DNA from 3 places in the Halomonas sp. AOP12-B1-6 genome. Region 2 is predicted to be linked to each of the others. Evidence: predicted binding sites of a transcription regulator. Region 2 holds the regulator's gene; each other region holds the start of a gene.
The links. Region 2 encodes LexA, which represses DNA repair genes until DNA is damaged. Its sites were predicted from a motif close to TACTGTNTANNTANACAGTA; they were not measured.

Region 1 (10,207 bases), on a different contig from region 2:
ATCAAGGATATGGCGGGGCTGCTTACTCCCTACACGGCGTTTGATCTTGTCACGCGGCTGAAGAAAGAGCTGCCGATTCCGATACACCTGCATTGCCATGCCACCACAGGCCTCTCGACCTCGACCATTCTAAAAGCCGTCGAGGCGGGTATTGATAACGTTGATACGTCAATCTCTTCGATGTCGATGACTTATGGCCACAGCCCGACCGAATCGGTGGTCGCGATGCTCAAAGACACCGACCGCGATACTGGTTTGGATCTTGAACTGCTGGAAGATATTGCCGGTTATTTTCGCGAAGTGCGTAAAAAATACGCCGCCTTTGAAGGCTCGCTGCGGGGGATTGATTCGCGCATTCTGATTGCCCAGGTGCCGGGCGGCATGCTGACCAACATGGAAAGCCAGCTTAAAGAACAGGGCGCTGGCGACAAGCTCGACGACGTGCTGAACGAGATTCCACGTGTGCGTGAAGATCTGGGGTTTATTCCCCTGGTTACGCCAACCTCACAAATTGTCGGCACGCAGGCCGTCATGAACGTGATGATGGGCGAGCGCTACAAGTCCATTTCCAAAGAAGTGCAGGCGCTGCTCAAGGGTGAGTACGGCGCGGCCCCTGCGCCCTTTAACGCTGAGCTGCAAAAGCGTGTATTAGAAGGCGGTGAGCCGATTACCTGCCGCCCGGCGGATAACCTTGCGCCTGAAATGGAAAGGCTGGCCACAGAGCTGAAAGAGAAGGCCGGTGCTGACGGTATCCGGCTGGCAGAGGGTAAGCAGACAGTCGATGACGTGCTGACCTATGCGCTGTTTCCGCAGATTGGTTTGAAGTTTTTGAAACATCGCGATAACCCCGACGCTTTTGAACCCGCGCCCCAGGCGGTGGATGCGAGCGCCGGTAACGCGGCTGCTCCGACTGAAAGTAAGCCGTCAGTCGCGAACGGCGGCCCAGAGACCTATACCGTTAAGCTCAATGGCAAAGCCTACGTGGTGGAAGTTTCTGAAGGGGGTGAGCTCGGCGAGGTGCAGGAGCAAACGGCAAGCGCGACGACGGCCGCCGCCCCTCAGGAAGCATCCACGCCTAGCGGGGAAAGCATCGATGCGCCGCTGGCAGGTAATATTTTTAAAGTGAATGTGCGTCCTGGCGATCAGGTCGCTGACGGTGATGTCGTCATTATCCTGGAAGCGATGAAAATGGAAACCGAAGTGCGCGCTAGCAGCGCAGGCACTGTGTCTAAGGTTAACGTTAGCGAAGGCGATAGTGTCGCCGTAGGCGATACGCTGATCGAACTCTAAGGGCGCTCGGTAATGGATAAATTAGTAACCTTATGGGAAGGCTCTGGGCTTTATAACCTTGAACTTGGCCAGGCGGCAATGATCTTAGTGGGGCTATTGCTGCTCTATCTGGCTATTTATAAGAAGTTTGAGCCGCTGTTGTTAGTGCCGATTGGCTTTGGCGGCATCCTTGCCAACATACCCGAAGCAGGGCTGGCACTTTCGGCGCTAGATCAGGCCATTGATGTTGCTAAACCTGTGGTGCTGCAGCAGATAGCAGCCGCGCTAGGCGCAACGCTGGACCCGGTTGGCGGTCTTGAAACATGGCGAGAATCGCTGAAAGTGATCGCCCACGATGGCGTTGCGCCAGACCAGCTACGTGCCGCGCGAGACATTGCCATGAGCGTCGGCTACAGCGACGGCATGCTGTATAACTTCTATAAAGTGGCGATTGGCTCGGGTATTGCGCCGCTGATTATCTTTATGGGTGTGGGTGCCATGACTGACTTTGGCCCCCTGCTGGCCAATCCGCGCACGCTGTTTTTAGGCGCGGCAGCTCAGTTTGGCATTTTTGCCACCCTGTTTGGCGCCGTGCTGCTGACCTCAATGGGCGTGATGGATTTCTCGCTTAATCAGGCGGCCGCTATTGGTATTATCGGTGGCGCGGATGGCCCGACGTCTATTTACGTATCAAGTGTGCTAGCGCCTGAGCTGCTGGGTGCAATCGCTGTAGCCGCTTACGCGTATATGGCATTGGTGCCGTTGATTCAGCCTCCCATCATGCGTCTTTTGACTACTCAAAAAGAACGTGAAATCAAAATGACGCAGCTACGGGCGGTGTCTAGGTTAGAGAAAGTCGTCTTCCCGCTGATGCTGTTGATTTTGGTTGCGCTATTTTTACCCGATGCCGCACCGCTTCTGGGAATGTTTTGCTTTGGTAATCTGATGCGTGAATGTGGGGTGGTCGAGCGCTTGTCGGATACCGCGCAAAACGCGCTGATCAATATCGTAACGATAATCCTAGGGCTTTCCGTAGGCTCCAAGCTCATGGCCGAGAGCTTTCTGGCATTTGAGACGCTGGGAATACTGGGCTTAGGTATTGTCGCTTTTGGTATTGGTACAGCTGCCGGGGTATTAATGGCCAAGCTAATGAACCTAGTGAGTAAAATGCCCATCAACCCGCTCATTGGCGCCGCAGGCGTTTCCGCTGTGCCTATGGCGGCCCGGGTGGCTAATAAAGTAGGGCTTGAAGCCAACCCGCATAACTTTTTATTGATGCACGCTATGGGGCCCAACGTGGCTGGGGTAATTGGATCAGCGGTCGCTGCTGGGGTAATGATTAAATATCTGGGTTAATCAAGCTACGCGTATCAAGGTGCGTCATCAGACCGTTTTTAACGCAGAGTTGAAACATTAGCGATTAGAGCGCGGCATGCTGAAAATTTCAGCTGTCGCGTTTTTTATGGTGGGGCGGTATGAAACTCAATCGTGCTCTTCAAGCGGTTTTCCAGCGGCGAAAAGTCGAGCGGGCAGTCGCTTGGCCAGCCAACGGCTAAGCGGACGCCGTTTCCATCGTAATCGGCTTGCTCAATAAGAACGTCACGCTCTTCGCACCAAGCGCGAGCAATCGCTTCATGGGCAAAGCTCAGCCGTAGAGTGTAGATATCGCGCTCAATGACCTCGCAGGTGGGCAGTGTCTCAAGCGCATGGCTGACTGCCTGGGCGTAGGCGCGAGCTAACCCACCGGTGCCTAGCTTTGTACCGCCAAAATAACGAATGACGACACAGCCAACGTGGCCAAGCCGGCTACCTTGCAGCACCTGATACATTGGCCTGCCGGCGGTGCCGCCAGGCTCGCCATCGTCAGAAAAACCAATGAAATTCTGCTCGCCTGGCGGTCCTGCAATGTAGGCGGTGCAGTGATGGCTCGCATTAGGGTGTGCCGTTTTAGCGGCATTGAGTAGAGCAGTGAACGCATCAATGTTAGAGGCGTGACATATCCAGGTTATAAATTGGCTCTTCTCTACGTCAATGTCAGCCGTATGCCATATGGATGCAGGCAGATTGGGAACCCGGTAACGCATTAATGCTCCGTAATAGCAGACTTGCTCACATGAGGTTCAACACCCATCACCATGCCCAGTACCTGAATATCCCTATTATGCAAAAAGAGCGCTGGCTGAAGCGCATCTTCTGGCCATAGCTGCACGCCAGAACGGCTTATGGAGAGCTGCTTCAGCGCTATTTTCTGCTGATTGATTTCGGCAACGGCGGTTTCTGTTTGGGTGTCGTGCTGGTAGCGCCGAATAATAATGACATCGCCATCGAATAAGTTGCAATCGCGCATCGCATTGCCGCGTACTTTAAGCGCATAGGTATTGTGCCGCGTAACGTTAGACGTCAATGCATGAGGGCGCGGTAGTGGTTGCCTATGAGTGAGCGTAGCGGTAGATGCTGCCATTGATATCGTCATTTGGGAATCTCCATTGCTACGCCGGCTGGTTAGGCTTCGTTCATGCGTAGTGAACTTGAAAATAGCGACCTTAAACATTGACTGCAGGCAATCGCTTTAGCGGTGCAGGCGATGCTGAATCGCACAAAACATGTCTTTCCATACAGTGGTTTTAGTATAGGCCTGTTTTTGCATACAGTGCTAGTGGTAATTCGTCTTATTGATCATTGGAGTCCGTTGTCCACTGGTTGATGGCCGGTTGTGCAAGTGGCGAGAAAGGAGCTTTCCGTGTAGAGTTCGATGCGAAATCAATGTGCCTGGAGTGACGCTTGAGCCTGCATCTACAAGCCCGAGGACTTGGCTGTGAACGTGATGACCGCTGGCTATTTAAAGGGCTGGATCTGGATATTCATAGCGGTGAAGTCGTGCGTATTGAAGGGCCTAATGGCTGCGGCAAGACAACGCTGCTCAAGATCCTCTCTGGGCAGCTCAGCGACTATCAGGGCGCGCTTTTCTGGAATGGCACGGTAATGAGCAAGGCTCGTGACCACTTTCTTGCTAACCTGCTTTATTTGGGGCATGCCCCCGGCATAAAGTTGGGGCTTTCGCCGCTAGAAAATTTAGCGTGGTATCAGGCGCTGAGCGGTGAAAAAGACGACGAGGAAGAGCGCTTGAATGCGCTTGAAAGCACCGGGCTGGCAGGTTTTGAAGAAGTGCCTACCGGGCAGCTGTCGGCGGGTCAGCAGCGGCGAGTGGCATTGGCGCGGTTAACGCTGACGCCGCGAGCCCTGTGGGTATTGGATGAGCCCTTTACCGCGATTGATCGTAACGGCATTGCTGATCTTGAAAGACAGCTTGTTGCGCATGCAAAGGCAGGTGGCTGCGTACTCGTCACCACACACCACGATCTGCCCGCCTCGCCGCTGCTGAGGCAGGTAGCGCTGGGGTAGAAGGAGACCGCGTTGCATAGCACGTCCAATGGCTCTTCAGAAAGTCCTTCAAGCCGCCCGCTGAGCTACGCTTCCAGCAGCGCTTCACAGCCTTCAGCGCCTAGCTGTTTGGATAGTTCGGCGATCGGCCCAGTAGCGCCATTGCTCGACCATAAGGGCGGGCTAATGATTGCGGTAAAAGCCACGCTGCTGCGTGATTTAACGCTATTGCTTCGCCGTCGCGGTGACATTCTTAATCCTTTAGTGTTCTTTGCGCTCGTGATTACCTTGTTTCCAATGGCTATTTCGCCCGACCCTGCGCTGTTGGCAATTATTGCACCGGGCTTGCTCTGGGTGGCGGCGCTATTAGCCGCGCTGCTGTCACTCGATAGCCTGTTTCGCAGCGACTATGACGACGGTAGTCTTGAGCAGCTGTTGCTGGCCCCGCACTCGTTGGCCGCGCTAAGCCTAGCAAAAGTGGCCGTTCACTGGCTGCTAACTGGCTTGCCCTTAGCGCTGATAGCGCCGCTATTAGGCGTTATGCTGTCGTTGCCCACCGGCAGCTACGCCGTGCTAGCGCTGTCGCTTGCGCTGGGGTCGGCCAGCCTGAGTTTGATTGGCGCGATTGGCGCCGCGTTAACCGTCGGCCTGGCGCGCGGCGGCGTGCTGCTCTCGCTGCTGGTGCTGCCGCTGACGATCCCGGTATTGATTTTTGGGGTGGGCGCGGTGCAGGCGTCTATTGTCGGTAGCGGTGTTGCCGCACATTTAGCTATTTTGGGCGCGCTGCTTGCCGCCTCGCTTATGCTGGCGCCGTGGGCGATTGCCGCATCGCTGCGCATTAGTATTAACGGTTGAGGATAGAACACGCTATGTGGGCCTTTATACATAAGCTGGGATCGCCTCGGTGGTTCTATGGCATGAGTGCCAAGATGCAGCCGTGGTTTTGGGCTGCAGCGGTGCTGCTGTTGGTCGTTGGTTCACTATGGGGGCTGGCATTTGCGCCTGCGGATTATCAGCAGGGCAACAGCTTTCGGATTATTTATGTACACGTGCCGGCTGCTTTTTTAGCCCAATCTATTTTTATCGCTATGGCCGTGTCGGGCCTGGTGTTTATGGTTTGGAAAATTAAAGTGGCCGACATGGCGGCGACAGTGATGGCGCCGTTCGGGGCGGTGATGACCTTTGTGGCGCTGTTTTCCGGTGCTGTGTGGGGCGTGCCTACCTGGGGTACCTGGTGGATGTGGGATGCGCGGCTCACCTCTATGCTGATTTTGCTGTTTCTGTATATCGGGGTCATCGCCTTACGCAGCGCGTTTACCCGGCGCGATAGCGGGTCCCGTGCAGCCTCGGTGCTGACGATGGTGGGTGTCATCAATATTCCCATCATTAAGTATTCGGTTGATTGGTGGTATACCCTGCACCAGACGGCTTCATTTACGTTAACCTCGCGCCCGACCATGCCTACACAAATGTGGCTGCCGTTGGTCATTATGCTGTTGGGTTTTTACTGCTTCTTTATTGCGATAACGCTAATGCGCACGCGTAGCGAGATTCTACGGCGAGAAGCCAGTAAACGCTGGGTGCAAGAGTTGCTGACAGACCCGATGTTGAGCACTGCAACGAAGAAGGCGCGCTAATGGCATTTACTTCCTTTTCTGACTTTCTCGCCATGGGTGGCCATGCACCTTACGTTTGGTCTGCTTGGGGTGTCACGGCGCTGCTGCTGCTCGCCAGCGCTTGGCATGCGCGCCTTGAACAGCGTCAATTGCTTAGGGTCTTGAGACGGCGCGCCAGGCGCTCGAAAGGAGTACGTCATGACGCCTAAACGAAAACAGAAACTGTGGGTTATCCTAGGCTTGGTGTCGCTGGCGGCGATCGCCGTGGGGCTAACGCTGTACGCGCTGCGCGCTAATATTAATCTGTTTTTTAGTCCGGTACAGATCGCCCAGGGTGATGCCCCCATGGCGCGACAAATTCGTGCCGGTGGGATGGTCAAAGAAGGTTCGGTGGCTCGCGATCCTGACAGCCTGGACGTCGAATTTACCGTTACGGACTATGTCGATGATCTTCAGGTCGTTTACAGCGGAATTTTGCCCGACCTTTTTCGTGAAGGCCAAGGCGTGGTAGTGGTGGGTGAGCTTCAGGCCGACGGCCATTTGTACGCCGATAAAGTCCTCGCTCGCCATGATGAAAATTACATGCCGCCGGAAGTGGCCCAGGCGTTGAAAGAGGCGGGTTATTCGCCTGCCGACTATCAGACCAGTGCCGCCGACAAGTAATGGTGCGATTGCGCCTGCTTGCCAACCAGCCAGTGCCAATTCGGAGTGCACATGTTCATCACAATGATTCCTGAAATTGGCCACTTTGCGCTGATTATTGCGCTGCTCATGGCGGTGGTGCAGGCCGTGATGCCGCTTGCCGGCGCGGCGACGCGGCGGCCTCTATGGATGGCCTACGGCCAATCGATGGCGGCGGGGCAGTTTTTGTTTGTCGCCATTGCCTACGGCTGTTTAACCGCAAGCTATATGCTCGACGATTTTAGCGTGGCGAACGTGGCCAATAACGCCAACTCGCTGCTGCCCTGGTATTACAAATTCAGTGCGGTATGGGGCAATCATGAAGGCTCGGTGCTGATGTGGAGCTTGATGCTGGCAGGCTGGGGGTTTGCCGCGAGTAGGTTCACCGGTAGCCTACCGCGGGATATGGTTGCCCGAGTGATGGGCGTAATGGGCATGGTTTGCGGTGGGTTTTTATTGTTTATTCTGATCACCTCTAATCCCTTCGAACGATTGCTGCCCAATATGCCGCCCGATGGCGCTGATCTGAATCCGCTGCTGCAGGACATTGGGCTTATCGTTCATCCGCCAATGCTTTATATGGGCTATGTGGGCTTTTCTGTGGTGTTCGCCTTTGCCATCGCGGCGCTGCTGGGCGGTCGACTAGATGCGGCCTGGGCTCGCTGGGCGCGGCCTTGGACCAATGTAGCGTGGGCATTTTTGACCGTAGGAATCGCGCTGGGCAGTTGGTGGGCTTATTACGAGCTTGGTTGGGGTGGCTGGTGGTTTTGGGACCCCGTTGAAAATGCCTCACTGCTGCCTTGGCTAACCGGTACCGCGCTGGTCCATTCGCTGGCGGTGACCGAGAAACGCGGCTCCTTTAAAAGCTGGACTGTGCTGCTGGCGATTGCGACCTTTTCGCTGTCGCTGATGGGGACTTTTCTAGTGCGCTCCGGCGTATTAACCTCCGTGCACGCTTTCGCCAACGACCCCGACCGTGGGCTCTTTATTCTGATTCTGTTAGCCATTACGGTAACGCTGTCACTGCTGCTGTTCGCTCTGCGCGCACCGCGTGTGAGCCATAGCATCGGCTTCAACTGGCTCTCCCGAGATGCGCTGCTGCTGATCAATAACGTGTTTCTCGTCATTATGACCGTGACTGTTTTACTCGGCACCGTTTACCCGTTGATTCTAGATTCTCTCAACCTTGGAAAAATCAGCGTGGGGCCGCCTTACTTTAACGCGCTGTTTGTGCCATTAACCGTGATGATGTGTGTGTTTATGGGCCTTGGCTCGGCCGCCCGTTGGAAAGGTATGGCGGCTAAAGACCTTATCCATAAGCTTTGGTGGGCGGGCGCTGCGGCGCTGATCATTGGGGCAGTAATGCCGCTGCTATATCGCGGCGAGTGGAATCTTTTGGTCTCTCTAGGCATTGTCTCTGCGCTGTGGGTTGTGCTGCCGATACTGCGCGATATCGTTGATAAAACCCGTCATGCCCGCTCGTTTTCTGCGGGGCTACGCAAGCTTTCACTGTCCTACTGGGGCATGGTGCTGGGCCACGTGGGCGTAGCTGTCACCATTGTTGGTGTGACCGTTGTTTCTAACTACAACATTGAACGCAACGTGCGCATGTCGCCAGGCACCACGGTAGAAGTAGCGGGCTATCAGTTCACCATGAGCGAACTGACCGAGCGTCACGGTGCTAACTTTTTGGCCGATACTGCGATAATTCAGGTGCAGCGCGGCGAGTCAGGGCGCCGCTTCACTATGCGCCCTGAAAAGCGTCTTTATCTAGCGACGGGTATGCCGATGACCCAGGTCGCCCTGCGGCCGGGGCTATTTCGCGACCTATACGTGGCAATGGGCGAAGACCTGGGCGACGGTAGCTGGGCAATGCGTGTTCAGTACAAGCCGTTTGTGCGCTGGCTCTGGCTGGGCGCCTTATTGATGGCCTTTGGCGGAGTGCTTGCAGTGCTCGATAAGCGCTATCGCCGTGTCGCCATAGCGCGTGATATACCCGCTTCGACCGCCCAGCGCTATGCTGCGCAGAAGGTCACACTATGAAACGACGGTTACTGCTATTACTGCTGCCGCTGTGTTTTTTAGGCTTAGCCCTGTTCTTTTACAAAGGTTTGTCGCTGGACCCTTCGCAGCGCGATTCAGCGCTCATGGAGCGGCCGTTCCCAAGCTTTGAGGCAGTCACGCTGCGCGATGAACATCAGCGCGTTGACCAAACGCTGCTGGAAGGCGAGGTGACGTTGGTGAACGTCTGGGGCGAGTGGTGCCCGGCGTGCAAGCAAGAGATGCCGCAGCTTTTAGAGTTAGCGGATCACGACGTTCGTATGATGGGCGTCAACTATCGTGATATCCGCGAGAAGGGCTTAGCGTTTCTCAACGAATTTGGCGACCCGTTTGAGGCCAATATTTTTGATCCCCAGGGCGAGCTAGGCTTTGATCTTGGCGTTTACGGTGCGCCGGAAACGTTTATTGTCGATGCCAACGGTGTGATTCGCTATCACCACAAAGGCTATATATCACCGGATGACGTGCGCGAGCGGATTCTTCCGGAGGTGGAAAAATGGCGTTAATGCGTGCCGTTGCAGCAATGCTGATAATGATCGTCGCCTCTAGTGCGGCGGCGGGTGGAATTGAGCTGCGTCAATTTGATGACCCGGTGATGCAGGCGCGTTATCACGATTTAACCGCCGCCATGCGCTGCCCGCTGTGTGAAAACCAGGCCATCGGTGACTCTAACGCGCCGATTGCCGCAGACATGCGCGATCGCGTTTACCAGCTGCTGCAAGAAGGCCGGTCGGATATCGAAATTGTTGATTATATGGTGCAGCGGTTTGGTGAGTATATTCTGTACAATCCGCGCTTAGAGAACCGCACGTATCTGCTTTGGGGGTTGCCCATTGCGCTGGTAATGCTGGGAGCGCTGGTGGTTTTACTGATGATCCGCGCCCGCCGTAATGCCTCTTCCAAAGCGCTAAGTGCGGAAGAGCGCCAGCGTGTTGAAGCGCTGATTAACCGTAAGAGGCCTTCATGACGCTGCTTTGGATTGCGATTGCCGTTTTATTGCTACCTGCGCTATGGCTGTTAGTATCGCCGCTCAGGAATGCGCGTGCACTGCATGAGCAGCAGCGCCAGTTTGAAGCCAACGACGTCTCCGACGAACAGAATGTCGCTATTTTCAAGCGTCGTCTTGCCTCGCTAGAAGCTGCACATGAGCGTGGCGACATTGATGTCGAACGCTTTGAAGAAGACCGTTTGGAGCTAGA
Region 2 (10,207 bases):
GGAGGATTTTTACAACAGCAAGCCGTTTTAGGCCAATTCTGTAGTCAGCGCTATTTTTGGCAGACTTTTTTGGCAGGGCCATTTTAGACAGGAGCATTGCGCACGTTGTGCTGTTAAACCGGTCAGCCCACAATAGGTGAATCACTCACAGGCGGATTTTATTATGAAGCGCACGGCTTTTTTTATTTCTGATGGCACCGGCATTACGGCGGAAAGTTTAGGGCGCAGCCTGCTAGCCCAGTTCAGCGATGTTGACATCAACATGCTGACAAAGCCCTATATCGATACGCTAGAAAAAGCACAGGCGCTGGCAGAGATTATTGAAGCAACGGCCAGTCGTGACGGTCAGCGACCTATCATCATTGACACCATTGTTGATCAACAAATTCGCAACGTTATTCGTCAGGCGTCGGGCTTTAAAGTGGATATTTTTTCAACGTTTTTAGAGCCTTTAGAACAAGAGCTGGACACCCACTCATCGTATAGCGTTGGCCGAACGCACTCGATTGGTAGTGACGATGTGTATATGGATCGCATTCACTCGGTGCACTTCGCGCTGGACAACGACGATGGCGCACGAACCCATCAATACGACAAGGCAGACATCATTCTGGTGGGGGTTTCACGCTGTGGTAAAACGCCGACCTCGCTCTACTTAGCGCTGCAGTTTGGCATTCGGGCCGCGAACTACCCGCTGACCGAGGATGATCTGGATGAAGACGGCATGCTAAAACTTCCCAAGGCGCTCGCGCCCCATCGACAAAAACTGTTTGGGCTGACCATTGATCCACGTCGTTTGGCCGCCATTCGCAATGAAAGACGCCCTAACAGTCGCTATAGTTCAATCGATCAATGTTTGCAGGAGGTAGATCAGGCGGAGTCGCTATATCGCACGATGCATATCCCTTTTATTGATGCGACACGCTTCTCAGTTGAAGAGATTTCGACACGCATGATTGCCGAAACTGGGTTAGCGAGGCGCTTTTCACCCCGCTAATATTGAATGGCGAATCGTCACATGCCTTTGGGTGCAAAAATACCCGGAGCGTTGCGCCAGTAGCCTTTATAGTCCATTCCAAAACCAAACACATAGCGGTCGGCCACTTCCAAGCTGCAGTAGTCGGCCTTTAAGCCGGGCACCGCTTTGCGATTGTGCTGTTTATCGACCAGTACAGCCGTCGTAACGCTGGCGGCCTTCGCTTCTTGGCAGTAGGCCAAGATACCGGCTAACGTTGCGCCTTCATCTAAAATGTCATCGACAATAACGACATGGCGTCCGGCCATAGGGACTTCCGGCGAGACGCGCCAAAAAAGCTCGCCGCCGCGCAGCTCATTGCGATAACGGGTGGCATGCAGGTAATCCACTTCTAGGGGGAACCCCAACCGGGTTAGCAGGTGGCCGGTGGTAATCAAACCACCATTCATTACGCAGTAAAAAACAGGTAGCTTATCGCCTAAATCTCGGGTGATCGCTTCCGCCATACGATCAAGCGCCCGCTCTACCTCTTGCTGAGAGATTAAGCAGTCGGCGTTATCCATTAACTCACGCATTGAGTCCAGTGACTCCAACGCTTCTTTATCCAACTTCGACATCTAACAACTCCGCGGCGGTTTAAAAATCGTCATATAGGTTAGCAAGTGCGCTTAAAGAGTACTGGCATTCGACTGGTTGGCCAGCGCTTCTAATTTAGCGTGGGTGCGACGCCAGCGCCCTAACGCGCTGAGTGCATCTAAATCTGGTCGTGCGCGGCTGTAACGAAGCTTGGCGGCACGCTTAGCGTCGATATCTTGGCAGGCGTTCATTACCTCAAGTGCCGCGACGCGGTCATTGCATACCAGCAGCATGTCGCAGCCTGCGGCTAAGGCTGCCCGGGCGCGATCCTTGGGTTCACCGGCTTCGTGGGCACCCGCCATGCTTAAATCATCAGAAAAGACGCAGCCCTTAAAGCCCATCGACTCACGCAGCATGCCTAACCAGCTAGGCGAAAAACCAGCGGGTCGGGAATCAAACGCGCTGTAAATAACGTGGGCGGGCATAATCCCTTCTAGCTGACCTGCCAGGTGATAAAAGGGCACTAAGTCATGCTGTTTAATCACATCAAGCGGCCGATCATCCACCGGCAGCGCGACGTGAGAGTCAGCAGCGACACTGCCATGACCTGGGAAGTGCTTACCGACAGCGGCCATCCCCGCCTCATGAAGACCTTGCACAAAAGCACCGCCAAGCACGGCCACTTGCTGCGGATCATGGCTGAAACTGCGATCGCCAATCACGCTTGATATACCGCTTTCAACATCAAGCACCGGGGCAAAGCTTAAGTCCAAGCCACAGGCGGCCATTTCCATACCCAGCAGCCAACCAGCATCTTTTGCCAACGCGAGGCCGTCTTCTGCGTTAGCGCTATAGCACTCGCCAATGCGCGCCATGGCAGGAAGGCGTGTCAAACCCTCTTTAATGCGCTGAACGCGCCCGCCCTCCTGATCAACCGCGATCAATAAATCCCCCCGCACGCGGCGAATATCACTACAGAGCTTGCGCACCTGGTAGGCGCTTTCGACGTTACGGGCAAATAAAATGACGCCCCCTACCGTGGGTTCAAGCAGCAAGTGCTTTTCATCGCGAGTTAATGCTTGGCCTTCAAGGTCAAGCATGACCGGGCCTAGAGGTTGAGTCATCGTGAGAAGTCCAATAAGAGGGGCAATGATTTTAGACGATCGTTTATCAGTGTCAAAGATGGGGGCATTTGAAGCCCGCCCCCAATACAGCTCAGCGTCGTTTAGTCAAAGCACTGCCTTTCTCCGTGCAACCAAACGGGGGTGCCGGGCAACGACAATGCAAAGATATGTAGCAAATCGCTGTTGCGTAGCCGAATGCATCCGTGCGAAGCGGCGACGCCCATCGGCTGATCGGTAGGCGTACCGTGCAGATAGATATAGCGCCGCTGCGAATCAACCTGACCGCCACGATTCACGCCTCTTTCTAACCCACAAAGCCACAGAATCCGCGTCAAAATCCAATCACGCTGCGGGTAGGCTTCGCCTAACGCTGGCGAGAATACTTCCTCAGTCCAGCGGCGGCCACGAAATACCGCATTCTCGGGCAAGCCACTGCCAATCGCGGCGCGCACATAGTGCCAGCCATGCGGCGTCTTACCGCTGCCATTATGCTCACCAACACCGGCAACGCCAGAAGAAATAGCGCACTCATGCAGCACTTTAGGCCCCCGCCAACAGCGCAGCAGCTGCTCGGTAGTATCTATCTCAAGCCAGATGTTCTCGGTTGGGGGTAGCTCAGCTAACCTTGGCGTTCGCATGGTGTCCTTCTTCTAAAGTTGGGGGTAGTGGCGCATTCATCGCAGCCACGACTACCGGGCGCAAGCGCCGGATTAAGTCCCGCACCGATACCTGCTCGTGGTAATCCTTTTCCGCAATATCACGCAGGGCATCAAGGCCTGACAGGGTGAAGATAACAGTGCCTAGCATGAAGTGTAGCCGCCAAAAGCGCTCTGCATCGGGCAGTTCAGGGGTTGCTTGGCGCACTAGCTCAGTGAAGCGCGTAAACACATCCCCATATTCTTGCTGTATATGTCGCCTTAAATGCCCTTGAGCCTGACTGTAGGCTAAGCCTAGCAGGCGCATAAAGACCTTCAAGCTATTACGCTCAGCGGGCACCGCAAGAACCGTCGTTGCCATAGTTTCAAGCAGCGTTTCCAGCGGTATCACCTGCCCATCATGCTGAGCCTCAAGCTCATCAAGCGCAGTGTGAAAACGCAGCGTAAAAGGATCCAGATAGCGGGAAAAAACAGCCTGAATTAAGGCTTTTTTGGAGCCAAAATGATAATTCACAGCAGCAAGATTGACGCGCGCCTTGCTAGTGATGTTGCGCAGCGAGGTTTCAGCAAAACCACGCTCTGCAAACAGCACTTCAGCGGTATCAAGTATACGGGTCACCGTATCAGATTGAGCCATGATGCTCTCCAGAGAAACAGGTGTTTAAAACATCGCAAAATACTATGCCATAACCTGGGTAGTCTCAACGCTTGATTTGTCACCACAATGCCTCGGCACTTATAAGGAAAAGCTGCATAAGAAAAAGCTTAGTTTCAAATCATTGAAGCTCCCAGAGCGGTAAATATTGGTATTGACAAGGCCATATACTGGACAGAGACACATACTGTATACTTAAACACTTACTGTTTAAGTTACCTTCATTTTATGACTGTCTATTCACAATTCTGGAGCTTGGTATGTCGCGTCCACTAACCGCTCGCCAACAGCACGTATTTGATTTTATTGTTAAAACCATGGGCGAATTTGGCTACCCTCCGACGCGCGCTGAGATCGCTAAAGCACTCGGCTTTCGCTCACCTAACGCCGCTGAGGAGCATCTACGCGCACTTGAACGCAAGGGTGTGATCCGCATCATTCGCAACACGTCACGCGGTATACGCTTGCCTAACCAAGAGCCTCAAGACGTATTGGACACATCTGTCAGTACGCTGTCTGCCACGATCGAGCCTGCTCAGGCGGGCCTGCCGGTCATTGGTGAAGTTGCCGCCGGCAGTCCTATTTTGGCTGCCGAGCATATCGACCGCTACTGCCCGCTGCCTGCTGAGTACTTCACCCCCAAAGCGGATTACTTGCTGCGCGTACGTGGCTTATCCATGAAAGATATCGGTATTTTAGAGGGTGACCTGCTGGCCGTGCACCGTACTGAGCGTGTCCGCGACGGTCAGATAGTCGTTGCCCGCTTAGATGATGAAGTCACGGTTAAACGCTTTAAGCGCCAAGGCCATCAGGTCACGCTGTTCGCAGAGAACGCCGACTTTGCGCCGATTGAAATCGATCTACGTTCCCAGTCGCTCGATATAGAAGGCGTTGGCGTTGGCGTGATTCGCGGCGGCAATGGCCAGGCGTTAGGTTAAGCCAGGCATAACGTCATTTATCAATGCCTTCATCAAACCTAATAGAGGTGGTCGCAAAAGCGGCCACCTCATAGCGATAAAGTAGCCTTATTGATAAGCCGCTTAGCTAAATACCACCGTTTTATTGCCATGGATCAGCACGCGGTCTTCTAAGTGCCAGTGTAAACCGCGTGCCAGTACCGCTTTCTCAACATCACGCCCAAAGCGCACTAAATCAGTAGGCGTATGGCAGTGGCTGACACGGTGGATATCCTGCTCAATAATGGGGCCTGCATCAAGCTCCTCGGTGACATAATGGCAGGTAGCGCCAATCAGCTTAACGCCCCGCTGGTAGGCCTGGTGATAAGGTTTTGCTCCCGCAAATGAGGGCAAAAAGCTGTGGTGAATATTGATCACTTTGCCTGAATAACGCGCGCACAGTTCGGGCGGTAGGATTTGCATATAGCGTGCGAGTACGATGCAGTCCGCCTGCGCGCTATCGATTTCAGCCTGTACCTTCGCAAATGATGCCTCTTTATCGTCAGGGTCTACCGACACGTGGTGGTAAGGAATTCCGTACCACTGCGTCAGCGAACGCAAGTCGTCATGATTGGAAATAACGCCGACAATATCGCAATCCAACTCCCCCGACTGCCAGCGATAAAGAAGGTCTACTAAGCAGTGCGATTCTCGCGACACCATCAGCACTACGCGCCGACGCTTTTGAGTATCAACCAATGCCCATTGCATGCTGAATTCTCGGGCTACCGGTTCAAAGGCGGCACGCAGCGCTTCTACCGAGATGCCTACTGAGTCTGCCAAGATTTCATAACGCATAAAAAAGCGGCCGGTCTCTAGGTCCGAATGCTGGCTGGCTTCAGTAATCGACCCGCCTTGCTGAGCAATAAAGCTCGACACGCGTGCAACAATACCCACCCGATCAGGGCAAGAAACAACTAAACGATAATAATGCGACATGTGGGCTACTCTTGACCTATTTCAAACATCACTAATGAAAAACTAACCGGATAAACCGGCTTAACAAACCATCACCTTGGCATGTTAACGACGCTGCATAGTGTATCGGAAGGACAACGATGATTGTTAGCCGCCCCTGCCTTCCCGTATAGTTAAGTCACTACTTTTTAGGCTTTTCATAACTGATGCATTCTTCACGCGTTCAAATTCGTCCCCGTCGTCGTCCACCGCTGCGCATATTGCCGCTGGGGGGATGTGGTGAGATCGGAATGAATCTAACGCTATACGGCTATGACAATCACTGGATTGCCGTTGATTGCGGCATGATGATTCGCCAGGATCTTCCTAACTCACCGCTTCAAGTACCCAACGTAGATACGCCGAAGGCGCTGGGGATCGTACCCAAAGCACTGTTTATCACCCATGGTCATGAAGACCACATTGGCGCAGTCGCTTGGCTCTGGCCCATGTGGAACTGCCCTATTTATGCCACGCCGCTGGCAGCAGGGCTACTCAGATTAAAATTCGCCGAACATCAGCTTAGCAGTGCGGCGATACACGTCATTGAGCCTGGCGAAGCTCTAGAAAGCGGCCCATTCACTCTACGTTATTTGCTTTTAACGCATTCCATTCCCGAAAGCTGTGCCCTGATGATGCTGGCCGGTGGCTACCGCGTTTTACATACCGGCGACTGGAAACTTGATCCCGAGCCGCTGATTGGCACGCCCATCAGTGCCGCTCAATTTAAAGCACTTGCCCCCATCGATTTAGTCGTCGGCGACTCAACCAACGCCCCTATGCCCGGTCACTCAGGCAGCGAGGGGGACGTCGCTCGGGCGTTAGCAAAAACGCTCAGCCGCTGCGAAGGCCGCGTCGTGGTCTCGTGCTTTGCAAGCAACTTGGCCCGCGTGCTTGCTATAGGCCGCGCCGCACACCAGTGTGGCCGGCGTATCAGCTTAATGGGCCGCTCGATGGAGCGCATGGTCAGCGTAGCGCGCGGGCTGGGATACATGGATGACTTACCGCCCCTGGTGCCCAATCACGACTTGGGCTACCTGCCGCCCGATGAAGTCGTCATTATTGCGACAGGCAGCCAAGGTGAGTCCCGGGCAGCGCTGCAGAGGCTGGCTCAGGGCCGCCACCCTTCTGTCGACTTACAGCCCGGCGATAACGTTATTTTTTCGGCCAAGGTCATACCCGGTAACGAGCGCCCTATTGATCAGCTTAAAAAGCGCTTAACCCAGCTGGGTGTACGTATTTACGACGAGGTGAATCACCCTGAGCTGCATGCGACCGGCCACCCTGCTCAAGAAGAGTTAATTAAGCTCTACCAGTGGCTGAAGCCTAAACACTTGATGCCTGTTCACGGCGAAGCAAGACACCAGCAGGCGCATCAGACAATCGCTGAGCAGTTGGGTATTAGCGCACCGCTAACGCCGGTCAACGGTGATTTATTACGCTTTGACAACTACGGCCTTCACTGTGAAGCACACCATGTGCAGCCACCCTGCATTGTTAATCAGAACAGCGTTGTTCCACACCCCGGATTAGATGCGGCCATTTCCACGGCTCGACGCGGTAGCCTATATTTAGCACTGCCCGTGACCATTAGCGATCACGGCTGGGCGCGTATTGGCCGCTTAATGCTAGATGCAACGAATGCCTGCCCGCTGGATGAAGACAGCTTTATTGACTGGCTTGATGGGCAGCTTGATGAGATTGCCGCCGACACGCTCGCAGATCTGCGACAGGCGCTGCAGCCACGCTTGATTCATTGGCTGGCAGATCATATGCAGCACATGCCTGACGTGCACCTGCAAATTACCGCGGCTGAAATGCAAGAGACGTCCTAGCAGACCAGCGTTCTTAATCGTTAGATTTTTTTCTGGGTAGCTAGATGTTTTTCCAACGCGCCACATCCTGTTGATCAGAGTGACGCTCTGCGACCCAATACTCGCCCTGTGCGGAATGCTCTTTCTTCCAGAAAGGAGCCTGAGTTTTTAGATAGTCCATAATAAAATCACACGCTTCGAATGCTTCACGGCGATGAGCGCTGGCTACAAGCACCCGCACAATTGCATCGCCTGGCTGCATATGTCCTACGCGATGAATAATACGCACAGCGTTTAGCGCCCAGCGCTGCCCGGCCTGCTCACCGATCGCCTCGAGCGTTCGCTCAGTCATGCCAGGATAGTGCTCAAGTGTTAAACCGGTGACATCGGGCGTTTCATTGAAATCACGCACCAGGCCCGTGAAGCTCACCACCGCACCAATATCGGTGCGCTCTGATAATACCTCATCATATGCGTAGGCCATCGAGAAAGGCGCTGCTTGAATGGCAACCTTAATATCCACGCTTAGCCCCCCGTGACCGGCGGAAAAAATGCCACTTCATCGTTATCGGTCACCAACGCATCATCATTCGCCATCACTTGATTGATCGCGCATAGCGTACGCTGATCGGCCAATAGGTTGTATCGCGAATCGCGTGCAGCCAGTGTCGCTTTTAATCCGTGAATATCACGGCTGGAAAGTGTATCCAGCCCCACGAAGGTCTCGCTCTCGCCGACGCGCTCGCGTAGCTCGGCTAAAAACTTAACGCACACGCACGGCGAAGGACAGCGCTCACTCACGCTGACTTCACCTGCAGAGCCCTCGCCGGTGACAATGGGTGCCTGCTCGCTTAAACGCTGGTAATTACCGCGTTGCCCGCCCTGCTTGCTATCGAGCTGAATGGCATCGATACGCATATTTTTATCGACCGCTTTGCACATATCGTAAAGGGTCAAACAGGCGACGGAGACAGCCGTCAGCGCCTCCATTTCAACTCCTGTACGGCCATTTAAGCGACACAACGATGTGACGTGAACACAAGATTGTGCCACATCAATTTCAAACTCAACCGATACCTTAGAGAGCGCTAAAGCATGGCAGAGAGGTATTAGCTCATGGGTTCTCTTCGCTGCCTGAATACCAGCGATACGCGCAGTTGCCAGAACATCACCCTTGGGCAATTGTCCGTCACTGAGTAGCGTTAATGTTTCGGGCTGCATCACAATACGCCCTGAGGCAACGGCTTCGCGGCGGGTTTCTTGCTTATCGCCAACGTCTACCATATTGGCTTCACCACGGGTGTTGAGGTGGGTTAGATGCATAGTAATCACCTTTGCTTTTGTGAAGGCCGCGTCGTTGAGGATTGGGGCATTGAAGGTTGGGTCATTGAAGAATCGGATGCTGAAGGCAGCGCCTTATTTTTTGCATCTATCCAGGTCACGATCCAGCGCGCGATAGCATCAATATCATCAAGATCTAGCCGGGGCACACCGTCAGTCACATCAATTGAAGGCGGCTGGTTCGCTACTATCGCCGCCACCCATGTCCCCGTCAAAATTGACGCATCGCCAATGCCATCCCGGTACAGTACCAGCTTAGGTATTGGCCAGGTTTTAAAACCTTCGACAATCACAAGGTCGGGGTGATGCGGCACCAGCATGGCGATCAACTTAGCCAAGTCAGGCTCAGCCTGCCCGGGCGTTTCCTGCATCAGTGCAAACCGCTGATGTGAAGCCACCAGCACCGGAGCCGCACCGGCGCAGCGTAGCTTATGACTGTCCTTGCCGGGCTGATCTACATCAAACGAGTGATGGGCATGCTTAATCACAGCCACTTGTAGGCCATGCTCATTCAACTGCGGCAATAGCTTTTCTAATAGCGTCGTTTTACCGGTGCCACTCCAAGCAGCTATGCCCAAAATGGGAAAGGGTGCCGCTAGTTCATTTTTCATGCTGCCGACGCTCCTGGTTACCACTGGCGCGCTGTCATCCAAGCGATGCACGCGGTGTTCAAAACGCTAATGTTATTCGCCCTCTTGCTCTTGGGGTAATAGCCAGTTCAGCACAATACCCACTAGCGCAGCTAAGCTGACGCCCTGCAGCGTAAACTGGCCATCCCCAAACTGCATACCACCAATTCCAAACACCAGTATCAATGAGACCACTACTAGATTGCGGGGTGCCGTTAGCGATTGCCCAGCACGTACAAGTGTATTCATTCCTACCACTGCGATAGAACCAAACAACAGCGTCATAATGCCGCCCATCACAGGGCCCGGAATGGTTTGCAAAAATGCGCCTAGCTTAGCAACAAAGGCTAATATAATGGCGACGATCGCGGCGACTATCATGTACTTGGGGTTAAATGCTCGCGTGAGAGTCACTGCCCCCGTTACTTCTGAATAGGTTGTATTGGGCGGCCCACCAAATAAAGCAGCTACCGTCGTTGCTAATCCATCGCCGAGTAAAGTGCGATGCAGTCCCGGCTTTTCA
Region 3 (10,207 bases), 240 kb from region 2:
CGTGAGTATTTAAACCGGAAAGGGGTAGGCGTTGAGCGGGACCCTGATCGCCCCAACACTTTGGAAGAAAAAGCCTGGGAACGCGCGCGCGGTGCCGGTGATCAGCGGCCTAAATCCGGGACGCCCCATGATTGGGAAGATTGGGAGCGCCACCATGATGATCTTGCGGAAGGTGCCGAGACGTTAGAGCAGAAAATTGACAAAGATGCGCATCGATTTTCTCAAGAGCCGGCGGCACAGGTTCGCGCTCGCCCAGCCTCTGCTGACGTTGAACACTTCACGCCGCCGCCAGTCGCCGCCAGGGAGCAGCCGCAGAACCCAATATCTGAACAGGTAGCCCCGCCAACCGCGGGTTTAGCGCTGGCCTATCAAGCGCTGGCGATTTTGCTGCCGCCCTTAGCGGTAGGCTTAACACAAGGTGGCGCTAAACGTGTCGCTATTGCGGTGCTGTTAACAGTGGCGGGCTGGCTGCCCGGCGTTGCCTATGCATTTTGGTGGCTGCAGCGACGTTAACCTTTTTGTATGAGGCATGTTTACTGCTTGGCAGGCCGACGTAGTTGGGTATAATCCGCGTAAACTTATTTAAATAATGGGGTTTACGATGGGGTATTTGGTTGGCGTTACAGCGCTTTGGGCTTTTTCCTTTTCGCTAATAGGTGTTTATCTGGCAGGGCAGGTCGATAGCTACTTTGCGGTGCTGCTAAGGGTATCGCTGGCAATGCTGATATTTCTGCCCTTTTTACGTCCAAGCTTGTTGCGAGGTAAACAGCGTTTGGCGCTAATGGCGTTAGGTGCCGTGCAGCTGGGAGTGATGTATACCTTCTTCTACCAGTCTTTTTTACTGCTATCAGTGCCGGAAGTGCTGCTATTCACCATCTTTACACCTATTTATATCGCGCTGCTTGATGACTTACTGTTTGGCCGCTTTACGCCGATTTATATTGTGACCGCGCTGCTCGCGGTTATTGGAGCGGGGGTTATCCGCTATGACGGTATCGATAGCGGTTTTTGGACGGGCTTTTTAGTTGTGCAAGGGGCCAATCTTTGCTTTGCCTTGGGCCAGGTGGGCTACCGGCGTTTAGCGGCTGATTTACCGCCTACGCTTGCATGGCACAACGTGTTTGGCTGGTTTTTTATTGGTGCGATGATTGTGGCACTACCGGCGTATTTACTCTTTGGCAACAGCGCGGCATTGCCAAGCACACCGGTGCAGTGGGGCGTGTTGGCTTGGCTGGGTCTCGTCGCCTCTGGCATGGGTTACTTTGCTTGGAATCAAGGCGCCACCAGGGTAGATGCGGGCACCCTAGCTATTATGAACAATGCGCTAGTGCCCGCGGGACTCATTGTTAACCTGGTGATTTGGAACCGCGATGCGGATATTCCGCGCTTGGTGATAGGTGCGCTGATTATGGCCGCATCACTTTGGTTAAACCACTGGTGGTGCCAGCGTCGGCAGACAGCGCCGGCCAGCTAATTGTCAAACAACGCTTCAGCCTATTTGCCCGGCAAGTAAGGTGTCTCCATAATGGCGACTTATGCTAGCGAGAGTCGGCCCATGAGCAACGCGTTACTACCAGACACTATGCCTACTGCAGGCGGCCCATCAGACAAACCCTTTAAGACGATTGGGCTGATTGGTCGCTTAGGTAGCGATAAAGTGGTCGACTCCCTTCAGCGGCTGGTGACGTACCTTGTCGCGCATGGTTACAGCGTGCTGGTAGAAGACCGCACAGCCACTGCCTTGCCCAAGCATGGCCAACCAGAAGCTAGCCGTCGCGTATTGGGAGAGCTATGTGATCTGGTCATTGTTGTCGGTGGCGATGGCAGCTTACTGGGTGCGGCGCGCACACTGTGCCGAAGCGGCACGCTTATTTTGGGCGTTAACCGTGGGCGGTTGGGGTTTCTAACCGATATTTCTCCGGACGAATTGGAAACCCGCGTTGGTGAAGTGCTGGCAGGCGAGTTTGAGATTGAGCAGCGCTTTCTACTCGATGCGGTGCTTTATCGTAACGGGATCGCTGTCGGTAATGGCGATGCTTTGAATGAAGTCGTACTTCATCCGGGTAAAGCGGTACGCATGATTGAGTTTGAGCTGTTTATTGATGGCCAGTTTGTTTATAGCCAGCGCAGCGACGGCTTAATTGTTGCCACGCCAACCGGCTCAACGGCCTATGCGCTATCGGGCGGCGGGCCGATCATGCATCCAAAGCTTGATGTGGTGACGCTGGTGCCGATGTTTCCTCATACGCTGTCGAGTCGGCCCATTGTTATTGATGCTGCTAGCGAAATTCGCATTCACATTGGCGAAACGAACCAGACCTATCCGCATATTAGCTGCGACGGCCAGACTCGGGCGGTGGCCAAGCCCAACGATGTGCTGGTCATTACACGCAAGCCTGAGCGAGTGCAGCTGGTACATCCTATCGGCCATAATTTCTACGAAGTACTGCGCAGCAAATTAGGCTGGAGCCATCGGTTGGGGGATTAAGCATGCAGCGTCAAACGCAGGGCAAGCCCCGGTTAGAAGGCTACGACCTGATTGGTGATGTGCATGGGTGCGGCGTTACGCTTGCCTCGTTACTAGAAAAACTGGGCTATCATCAAAGCCGCGGCGTGTATCGCCACCCGCGCCGAAAAGTTGTTTTCTTGGGTGATTTGATTGATCGCGGGCCGCGTATTCGCCTAGCGGTGACTATCGCCCGCCGGATGGTGGAGCAGGGCGAGGCATATATTGTGATGGGTAATCACGAATATAATGCCTTAGCATATACTCACCCAGGGCCTGCGGGCAGTCATAAACGGTGGCTGCGCGAGCATACGCCCAGGCATAACCGTATTATTCAAGATACCCTGGCGCAGTACAGTGATTACACCAATGAGTGGGATGATACGCTGGCGTGGTTTAAAACCATTCCGCTATGCCTAGAGTTAGAAGGCATTCGCGTGGTGCATGCTTGCTGGGACCAGCAACTGATTGCCGAGCTTAAACAACGCCGTCCTGACTGCTGTATGGATACGCAATTTTTAGTGGAATCAACGGATCCCTCTACCCAGGCGTTTCGTATTTTAGATCGCTTGACCCGAGGCCCGCATGTCTCGTTACCTGACGGCATTGCAATACACTCAGGTGACGGATTTACTCGGCAAAGTTTTCGCGCCCATTTTTGGGCTCAGGCGCCGCAGCAGTGGGGGGATGTCGTCTTTCAGCCGGATAACTTACCCGGCGATCTCGAAACTCGCGAACTATCAGCCCAGGAGCGCCGGCAACTTAGTTATTATGGTCCTGAGCAGCCTCCGTTATTTATTGGGCATTATTGGTGCGAGGGTATACCAGCATTGCCTGCCCACAATATCGCCTGTTTAGACTATAGCGCGGTTAAATATGGGCGTTTGGTAGCTTACCGCTGGAGTGGAGAGGCGACGTTAAGTGCCGATCACTTTGCTTGGGTCAAGGTGCCTAGAGAGGAGCGGATGCTTCCCAAACCATGGGAAATAGATTTCGATTAGTGCCTTTTTTTAAAATTTACATATCTTTACATAATTTTTGCAAATCAGATGAACTAACCCTGCTGTCGGCTATCAGAGTAAGTGTTCCCTTGAATGATCCCTTGCTTTTATTCTCCGGCGGTCCTTACCGCCGGTTTTTTTTGCCTGTCTGTTGGCTTTCCAGCGCGTTAGTTACCATCGTTGCAATGAACACCTACCCGCTGCGGTCAATATGCCGCGAGCGCTTTGATTAGAGGGATGTTATGCATCCAGTGATGCTTTTACCCGATCACGCGGATACCAGCGAACTGCGCCAAGCATTATGGCGCCATCGTATTGGTCACCGGATTACCGACGAGGCCGACGGCCAGCTATTATGGATCGCCGACCCTCGCCAGCAGGGTGAACTCACCGCGCTTGTCGAACAGTGGAAACAGGGTGAACCTCTAGCGCTTCAACAAACGACTAAGCACCCGCGTTCTATGGCCCATTCTTTTGCATCGCTGCGCCAAGTGCCGGTTACCTCGCTGATGATTGTTTTTAGCCTGGTGGTGTTTGCCCTGATCGAAGTGTTGGGCAATCAGCTAATCGTTGCCTTAACTATTGTGCCCGTTGGCATTTCTGGTGGTGAGCTGTCGTTTGGTAACCTGTCGCAAATGCTTGCCTCAGGACAAGTTTGGCGATTGCTATCGCCGGCCTTTCTACATTTTGGCTTGATGCATCTCATCTTTAACTTGATGTGGGTATGGTACTTCGGTCGTCAGGTTGAAGCCTTGCAAGGCAGCCGTACCATGCTGTTGCTGCTTATTGTTGCCGGTATCGGTGCGAACATCGCTCAATATATGACCGGTACCGTGCTGTTTGGCGGTATGTCAGGCGTGGTGTATGCCTTGTTAGCGCATGTTTGGCTAATGTCGCGGCGAGTACCCCAAAGCGGCTTTTTTGTGCCCCAAATGTTAGTGGTATTTATGCTGGGTTGGATGGTATTTACCATGACAGGGGTAGCAGGCAGCGTTGGCTTTGGCAATGTCGCTAATGAAGCGCATTTGGGCGGGCTACTCGTGGGCCTTGTCACAGGCTGGTATTATTCATCCCGCCGTTTGAAAAATAGTTAAGAGGCCTGCAATGAGCGAAATGACCTTCGATAAAATGATTAATCAAATGACCCCGGCGATCTATGAGAGCCTGAAACAGGCGGTGTCGCTGCGCAAGTGGCCCGATGGCCGCCGTCTAACGCCAGAACAGACCGATCTGTGCTTGGAAGCCGTGATGCGTTTTGAGGCTGAAAATAACGTGCCGGAAGAGAATCGGGTGGGGTATTTAGAGCAGCGCACCTGCGGTGCGGCGGCGACGGGCGCAGGCGTAACGCCAGAAATGGCTGGCTTGGCTCGGGATGCAACGCGTGATTGAAGCGGCAGTGCAAGGCTGTTTAAGTAAAATGGCGGTCGCGGTACCAGGCCACCAAGATGACCAAGTGGTCTACCATTTACGTGCCGGTGAGCACCGCGTTGCGCTTAATGAGCGCATTGGTGAGCTGATCAGCCTACGTTGGACAGGCGCCATTGCATGTACTCACTGCGGTCGAGCCACGAAAAAAAGTTTTGCTCAGGGCCACTGTTATCCGTGCTTCAAACGATTAGCGCAGTGCGATACTTGTATTATGAAGCCGGAAACCTGCCACTTTTTTCAAGGCACATGTCGCGAGCCCGAATGGGGCGAGCGCCATTGTTTTCAGCCTCATACGGTGTATTTGGCCAACTCTTCCGGCCTCAAGGTAGGCATCACGCGCAAAACACAGATGCCTACCCGTTGGTTAGACCAAGGCGCGATTCAGGCGCTGCCTATTCTTGAAGTGGATACTCGCCAGCAGTCAGGGTTCGTCGAAATGCTGTTCAAAGAGCAGGTTTCAGACCGCACTAACTGGCGCGCTATGCTTAAAGGTGATATCGACGTAATGGATTTAAGCGCCGAGCGTGACCGTTTGCTTAGCCTGTTGTCTGATGGCTTGAGCCAGCTACGTGATACTCATGGCGTGGACGCTATTCGCACGTTAGGCCAGCCAGCGCATCATTTTCACTACCCGGTTAGTGTTTTCCCACAAAAAGTTGCGTCGCATAACTTTGATAAGCAACCGCTGGTGGAAGGCGTGCTACAGGGGGTTAAAGGACAGTATTTGATACTCGATAGCGGCGTGATTAACCTGCGTAAATTCACGGGTTATGAGGTTCAAGTGAGTTAGGTTGCTACGCTAACCTGTATAGCCAAGCACTTGTTTTAGCCGCTCAGCATGCGTGGCTACCCAGCAGGGGTCAATCGCGCCCCAATCTCGAATCTGGTAACGGCCAATGTTATGGCGTTGGCCGTCATCTTTAGTAAAGACACACTCAATATCCAGTTCGGCAAGTGATGCTATCGTGTCCTGAGCAGTGCGTCGCGGCATGCCGGTGGCCTCTATTATGGCAGGTACACTGGCAATGCCCTGTTTGATCAAATGGGCCACGTATAAACGTCTATAAAAGCTTGATTTAGTTTTACTAAGGTCGGGCATGGGGCTTCCTTGGTAGCAAACGTATTGGCGTTGCTAGCTAGCTTAAATGAATAAATCCCCTTGCGCCCGTGGTGGACGAAAATCGCGCGTGTTTAAGCCCTGCTCCGTGCGATCCTGCAGCTTCCATTGGCGGCTGGCGCGAGCGAAGCGTTGCGCGATCAAATCTGCAAAGACGCCTTCACCGCGAAAGCGTTTACCGAACTGAGCGTCGTATATCTTCCCGCCCCGGCATTGGCGCATTAGGCTCATGACTTTAGCGGCCCGCTCTGGGTAGTGTGTTTCCAACCATGCTTCAAACAGCGGTGCGACTTCATAGGGCAGGCGCAGCAACATCCAGGCCGCGGTGCGTGCACCGGCGCGGCTGGCCGCTTCCAATAGTTTTTCGATTTCGTGATCAGTAAGCCCTGGTATCACCGGCGAAATCAACGTTCCCACTGGAATGCCCGCCGTATTCAGTTCACGTATCGCTCTCAAACGTGCCTGGGGCGACGCCGCACGTGGCTCTAAGGTGCGTTTTAAGTTGGCATCTAGGCTAGTTAAACTGACAAAAACACGTACTAAACGGTGCTCGGCCATCTCGGCCAATAGCTCTAAATCACGCAGCACTAAGGTGCTTTTAGTCACAATTGTGACGGGGTGGCGGCATGCTAATAGTAGTTCCAACAACCGGCGGGTGGTTTGTTGGGTAGCTTCTAAGGGTTGATAACAGTCTGTATTGCCAGAAAGATTAATTGGCCTGCACACATAGTTGGGGTGGCAAAGCTCCTCCGATAATTGCTCAACCAAACCGCTGCGGGCAATCAGCTTGGTTTCAAAATCTAACCCAGGCGATAGGTCCCAGTAGGCATGGGAAGGTCGTGCATAGCAGTAAACACAGCCATGCTCGCAGCCACGATAAGGGTTTAACGAGCGATCAAAGGGTAAGTCCGGCGATTTATTCCACGACAGCGCACTCTTGCTCACTTCTTCCCGCACTTCCGTGGCAATGGTCGTGGAGGTTTCCTCGCGCCACCAGCCGTCGTCGTCTGCAATGCTTTGGGTTGGCGCGAAGCGATTGTGCGGATCATACGTTGCGCCGCGGCCCTTGTAGGTAGTTGGCTGGAAAGGCTGGCCAAGAGATGCCATGCTTTCACCCCTTTAGTGATTTTATATACAGTAGTTGCGGAGTGAAAAGAAATCAATAGCCATCCAGTTGTTGAGCGAGTGATAAAGTGAACAAGGCGCTACCTAAGGCCCTATTACGACGTTAAGGTATTTGCAGGAACTGACTGTTAACGCGTTACTGAGGAAGCATTATGTCGAAAGTAGTCATCGTGACAGGAGGAAGCCGTGGTATTGGGGCAGCGACCTCATTACTGCTAGGCGCTAAAGGCTATGCGGTGTGCGTTAACTATCTTACTAACCAAGAGCGAGCACGTGAAGTGGTTGATTCCATTATACGTGGCGGGGGCAGGGCCTTTGCTTATCAAGCCGATGTCAGCAAGGAAGCCGATGTCATCCGCTTGTTTGATGCGGCAGAGGCTCACTTTGGCAGTGTGACCCACTTGGTTAACAATGCGGGTATTTTGTTTACGCAATCCAGGTTTGTTGATATTGACTTTGAACGCTTCAAACAGGTGATGGGTAGTAACGTGGACAGCTGTTTTCTGTGTTGCAGAGAAGCTATCCGACGCTTTGGGCAAGGCAGTGCGATCGTCAATGTCTCTTCGCGTGCCTCACAAACAGGCTCGCCCTTTGAGTACGTTGACTACGCCGTCTCAAAAGGAGGCATGGACACGCTGACTAAAGGCTTATCTTTAGAAGTTGCCGCCTTGGGTATTCGTGTCAACGCCGTTCGCCCTGGATCTATCTACACTGATATGCATGCCGATGGGGGCGAGCCAGGTCGTGTTGACCGTTTAGCACCGCAGATTCCTATGCAGCGTGGCGGTACCGCTGAGGAGGTGGCGAATAGCATCGCATGGTTGCTTTCGGAGGAAGCTTCTTATGTGACGGGATCATTTATTGATGTGGCGGGCGGGCGGTAACACTCCCGCACTGGCTACAGTATTATATAGTGTGGATTAGCCCGCATCTCAACAACCGGGAGGCTCATGTGAAAATCTTCGTTCCGCTAACGATTACTTCAATTTTGTTCATTTCGGGCTGTGCAAATTCAGCCCAAAATCAAGTTGATGCTCAAGCATCTGCCGCGACACTTCCAGAATCTATTATGCATAGCTATGAGTGCGAGAGCGGTGAAACGATAGCCGCCGCCTACCCCTCAGCAGACACGGCGAGAGTGCAGTACAAAGGCCGAAGCTACAGTATGCAAATTGCAGTTTCTGGCAGCGGTGCGCGTTATGTGAGTGACGATTTAGAGTGGTGGACAAAAGGCTCTGGCTCAGGGTCTGAGAGTATACTGCTCAGCCATCTGGCTGACGGCACTTCTGGTGACATTATCGAGCATTGTGCCGTGCCCTGAATCCGTCTAGCAATTCATTATGTTACAAACCACCAGCGCCAGCTTGCCGCACATATAATGCCAACGGCAATTGATGCTAAAGGACTTTTTAAGATAATAGCGACAGCACCTGCCATTAAAGCGGCAAACCGGGTTCCTCCGTCACCATGCACAATGATGGGGGTGATGATGGCAATAAGCACCGAGCTAGACATGGCATCAATAAACAGGCGAATGTTAGGGCTTAATGGTATACGGGCCATAATGAGGAGCCCCAAAATTCGAGACCCGTAGCCTATAGCTACCATCATCATGATGGCTAATAGCGATTGCCATAATGGTGATGAGCTCACAAAATACCCGCCTTATACCAGCGTTTGGGAAGTAATATGGCGACCATTCCTCCTGTCAGTGCGCCGACCAGTACATGTAGATAGGGCGGTAGCCACCAATAGGCTAGCAGCGCACTGAGGGCTGCTGCTAACCATGGAAGAATCATTACTAGCTTTGGGTTACCACCTATCACGATCACAAGCAGAAAACATAGCATGATCACGTCAAGACCAAAGCGTTCAGGTTGATGGATACCACCGCCAAATGCCAAGCCGATACCCGTACCTATTACCCAGGCAGTCCATAACGCGATACCTCCTCCTAGGAGAATGCCAATATTGCGCTCTCCGCGCTGATATTCGCCCAGTGCCATGGCCCAATTGGAATCCGTTAACATGAAAATGACGCCAAATTGCTGCAGTAGAGGTAATGGTTTGAGCCAAGGATAAAGCGATGCACTCATTAATAGGTGTCGGGTATGAATGGCCATGGTCGTCATTGCTAGGGCCAGAAGGGGCAGCGGCGTTGTCCATAGTTCAAGTGCCGCAAACTGTGAGGGAGCAGCAAATACAAACATGCTCATTAATATCGCTTCCCAATGAGTGATGCCTGCATGGATAGCTGCTACGCCGAAGGCTAGGCCAAAGGCCACCGTGAAAGTGGCCAAAGGCAGCATCATGAGAATACCTCGCCATGTACCCGCCATATCCAATTTTATTTTATTTTCTCTTTTATTCATAAGCTTACTAGGCATCTTTTGATAGTGAATAATAAAAACAAACAGTCGTGCTTGTTTTTATTATTCTTCGCGTTTAGATTTAACAGCACACATACACCGCTAGGCAATGTGTTATTAAAAATAATGAAATAATATAACACTAAAAAAAGCCGATTAATTCGGTCAGGAGACTGATATATGAACTTCAAGCGCAATGTAATAACACTGGCGGTAACAGCTTTAGCTTTACCTGTAACAGCTAGTTCTACTCAAGCTTCAACTTCATTTATTGCCAATTCGTTTTATGATCAACAACACCCTTTCTCTCGTTACGGCTATATCGAATGGGCAGAGATGGTTAAAGAACTGTCTAACGGGGAGCTTCAACCCGAGGTGTATACCGGGACTGTACTGCTAGCACCTCGTGCTAATTTGCAGGGCATTCAGGATAATATCGTTCAGGTGGCGCATCATGCTGCTATTTTTACTCCGTCTGAAATGCCAGTAGCGAATGCCGTTCAGGAGCTGGGCTTTAACTACGATGATCCGTTAGTCAGCATACTGGCCGTTACCGATTTCAGCCTTAACAACCCCATTCAACTAGCCGAATGGGAAGGCCTGAATATCGTTTATCTCGGCGCCTACAGCACCCCGCCTTATGTCATGTTCTGCCGCGAAC

Region 1: ACT3TR_RS03690 (LexA family protein) is a predicted target of LexA. The motif match lies at 3,903-3,922, and genes of this name have one in related genera.
Region 3: ACT3TR_RS14505 (PA0069 family radical SAM protein) is a predicted target of LexA. The motif match lies at 7,173-7,192, and genes of this name have one in related genera.

What each region holds. Positions count from the first base shown of each region.
Region 1 is NZ_JBQSYK010000001.1:816,240-826,446, reverse strand. Features, by position in the region: gene oadA (sodium-extruding oxaloacetate decarboxylase subunit alpha) at 1-1,290, shown strand, start outside; gene ACT3TR_RS03700 (sodium ion-translocating decarboxylase subunit beta) at 1,303-2,625, shown strand; gene ACT3TR_RS03695 (IMPACT family protein) at 2,730-3,353, opposite strand; gene ACT3TR_RS03690 (LexA family protein) at 3,353-3,742, opposite strand; gene ccmA (cytochrome c biogenesis heme-transporting ATPase CcmA) at 4,051-4,671, shown strand; gene ccmB (heme exporter protein CcmB) at 4,837-5,505, shown strand; gene ACT3TR_RS03675 (heme ABC transporter permease) at 5,520-6,287, shown strand; gene ccmD (heme exporter protein CcmD) at 6,287-6,475, shown strand; gene ccmE (cytochrome c maturation protein CcmE) at 6,465-6,929, shown strand; gene ACT3TR_RS03660 (heme lyase CcmF/NrfE family subunit) at 6,981-8,990, shown strand; gene ACT3TR_RS03655 (DsbE family thiol:disulfide interchange protein) at 8,987-9,514, shown strand; gene ACT3TR_RS03650 (cytochrome c-type biogenesis protein) at 9,505-9,975, shown strand; partial or broken gene ccmI (c-type cytochrome biogenesis protein CcmI) at 9,972-10,207, shown strand, end outside.
Region 2 is NZ_JBQSYK010000005.1:290,444-300,650, reverse strand. Features, by position in the region: gene ppsR (posphoenolpyruvate synthetase regulatory kinase/phosphorylase PpsR) at 164-997, shown strand; gene ACT3TR_RS15705 (hypoxanthine-guanine phosphoribosyltransferase) at 1,015-1,593, opposite strand; gene nagZ (beta-N-acetylhexosaminidase) at 1,645-2,676, opposite strand; gene ACT3TR_RS15695 (L,D-transpeptidase) at 2,778-3,314, opposite strand; gene ACT3TR_RS15690 (TetR/AcrR family transcriptional regulator) at 3,292-3,969, opposite strand; gene lexA (transcriptional repressor LexA) at 4,248-4,925, shown strand; gene purU (formyltetrahydrofolate deformylase) at 5,028-5,882, opposite strand; gene ACT3TR_RS15675 (ribonuclease J) at 6,152-7,735, shown strand; gene moaE (molybdopterin synthase catalytic subunit MoaE) at 7,776-8,237, opposite strand; gene moaC (cyclic pyranopterin monophosphate synthase MoaC) at 8,240-9,037, opposite strand; gene mobB (molybdopterin-guanine dinucleotide biosynthesis protein B) at 9,043-9,666, opposite strand; gene ACT3TR_RS15655 (uracil-xanthine permease family protein) at 9,739-10,207, opposite strand, start outside.
Region 3 is NZ_JBQSYK010000005.1:48,660-58,866, forward strand. Features, by position in the region: gene ACT3TR_RS14465 (YqaE/Pmp3 family membrane protein) at 1-513, shown strand, start outside; gene ACT3TR_RS14470 (carboxylate/amino acid/amine transporter) at 602-1,474, shown strand; gene ACT3TR_RS14475 (NAD(+) kinase) at 1,556-2,488, shown strand; gene ACT3TR_RS14480 (metallophosphoesterase) at 2,491-3,507, shown strand; gene ACT3TR_RS14485 (rhomboid family intramembrane serine protease) at 3,750-4,601, shown strand; gene ACT3TR_RS14490 (YeaC family protein) at 4,612-4,896, shown strand; gene ACT3TR_RS14495 (DUF2797 domain-containing protein) at 4,880-5,725, shown strand; gene ACT3TR_RS14500 (winged helix-turn-helix domain-containing protein) at 5,735-6,034, opposite strand; gene ACT3TR_RS14505 (PA0069 family radical SAM protein) at 6,077-7,159, opposite strand; gene ACT3TR_RS14510 (SDR family oxidoreductase) at 7,330-8,061, shown strand; gene ACT3TR_RS14515 (MliC family protein) at 8,130-8,498, shown strand; gene ACT3TR_RS14520 (AzlD domain-containing protein) at 8,516-8,791, opposite strand; gene ACT3TR_RS14525 (AzlC family ABC transporter permease) at 8,827-9,489, opposite strand; gene ACT3TR_RS14530 (C4-dicarboxylate TRAP transporter substrate-binding protein) at 9,883-10,207, shown strand, end outside.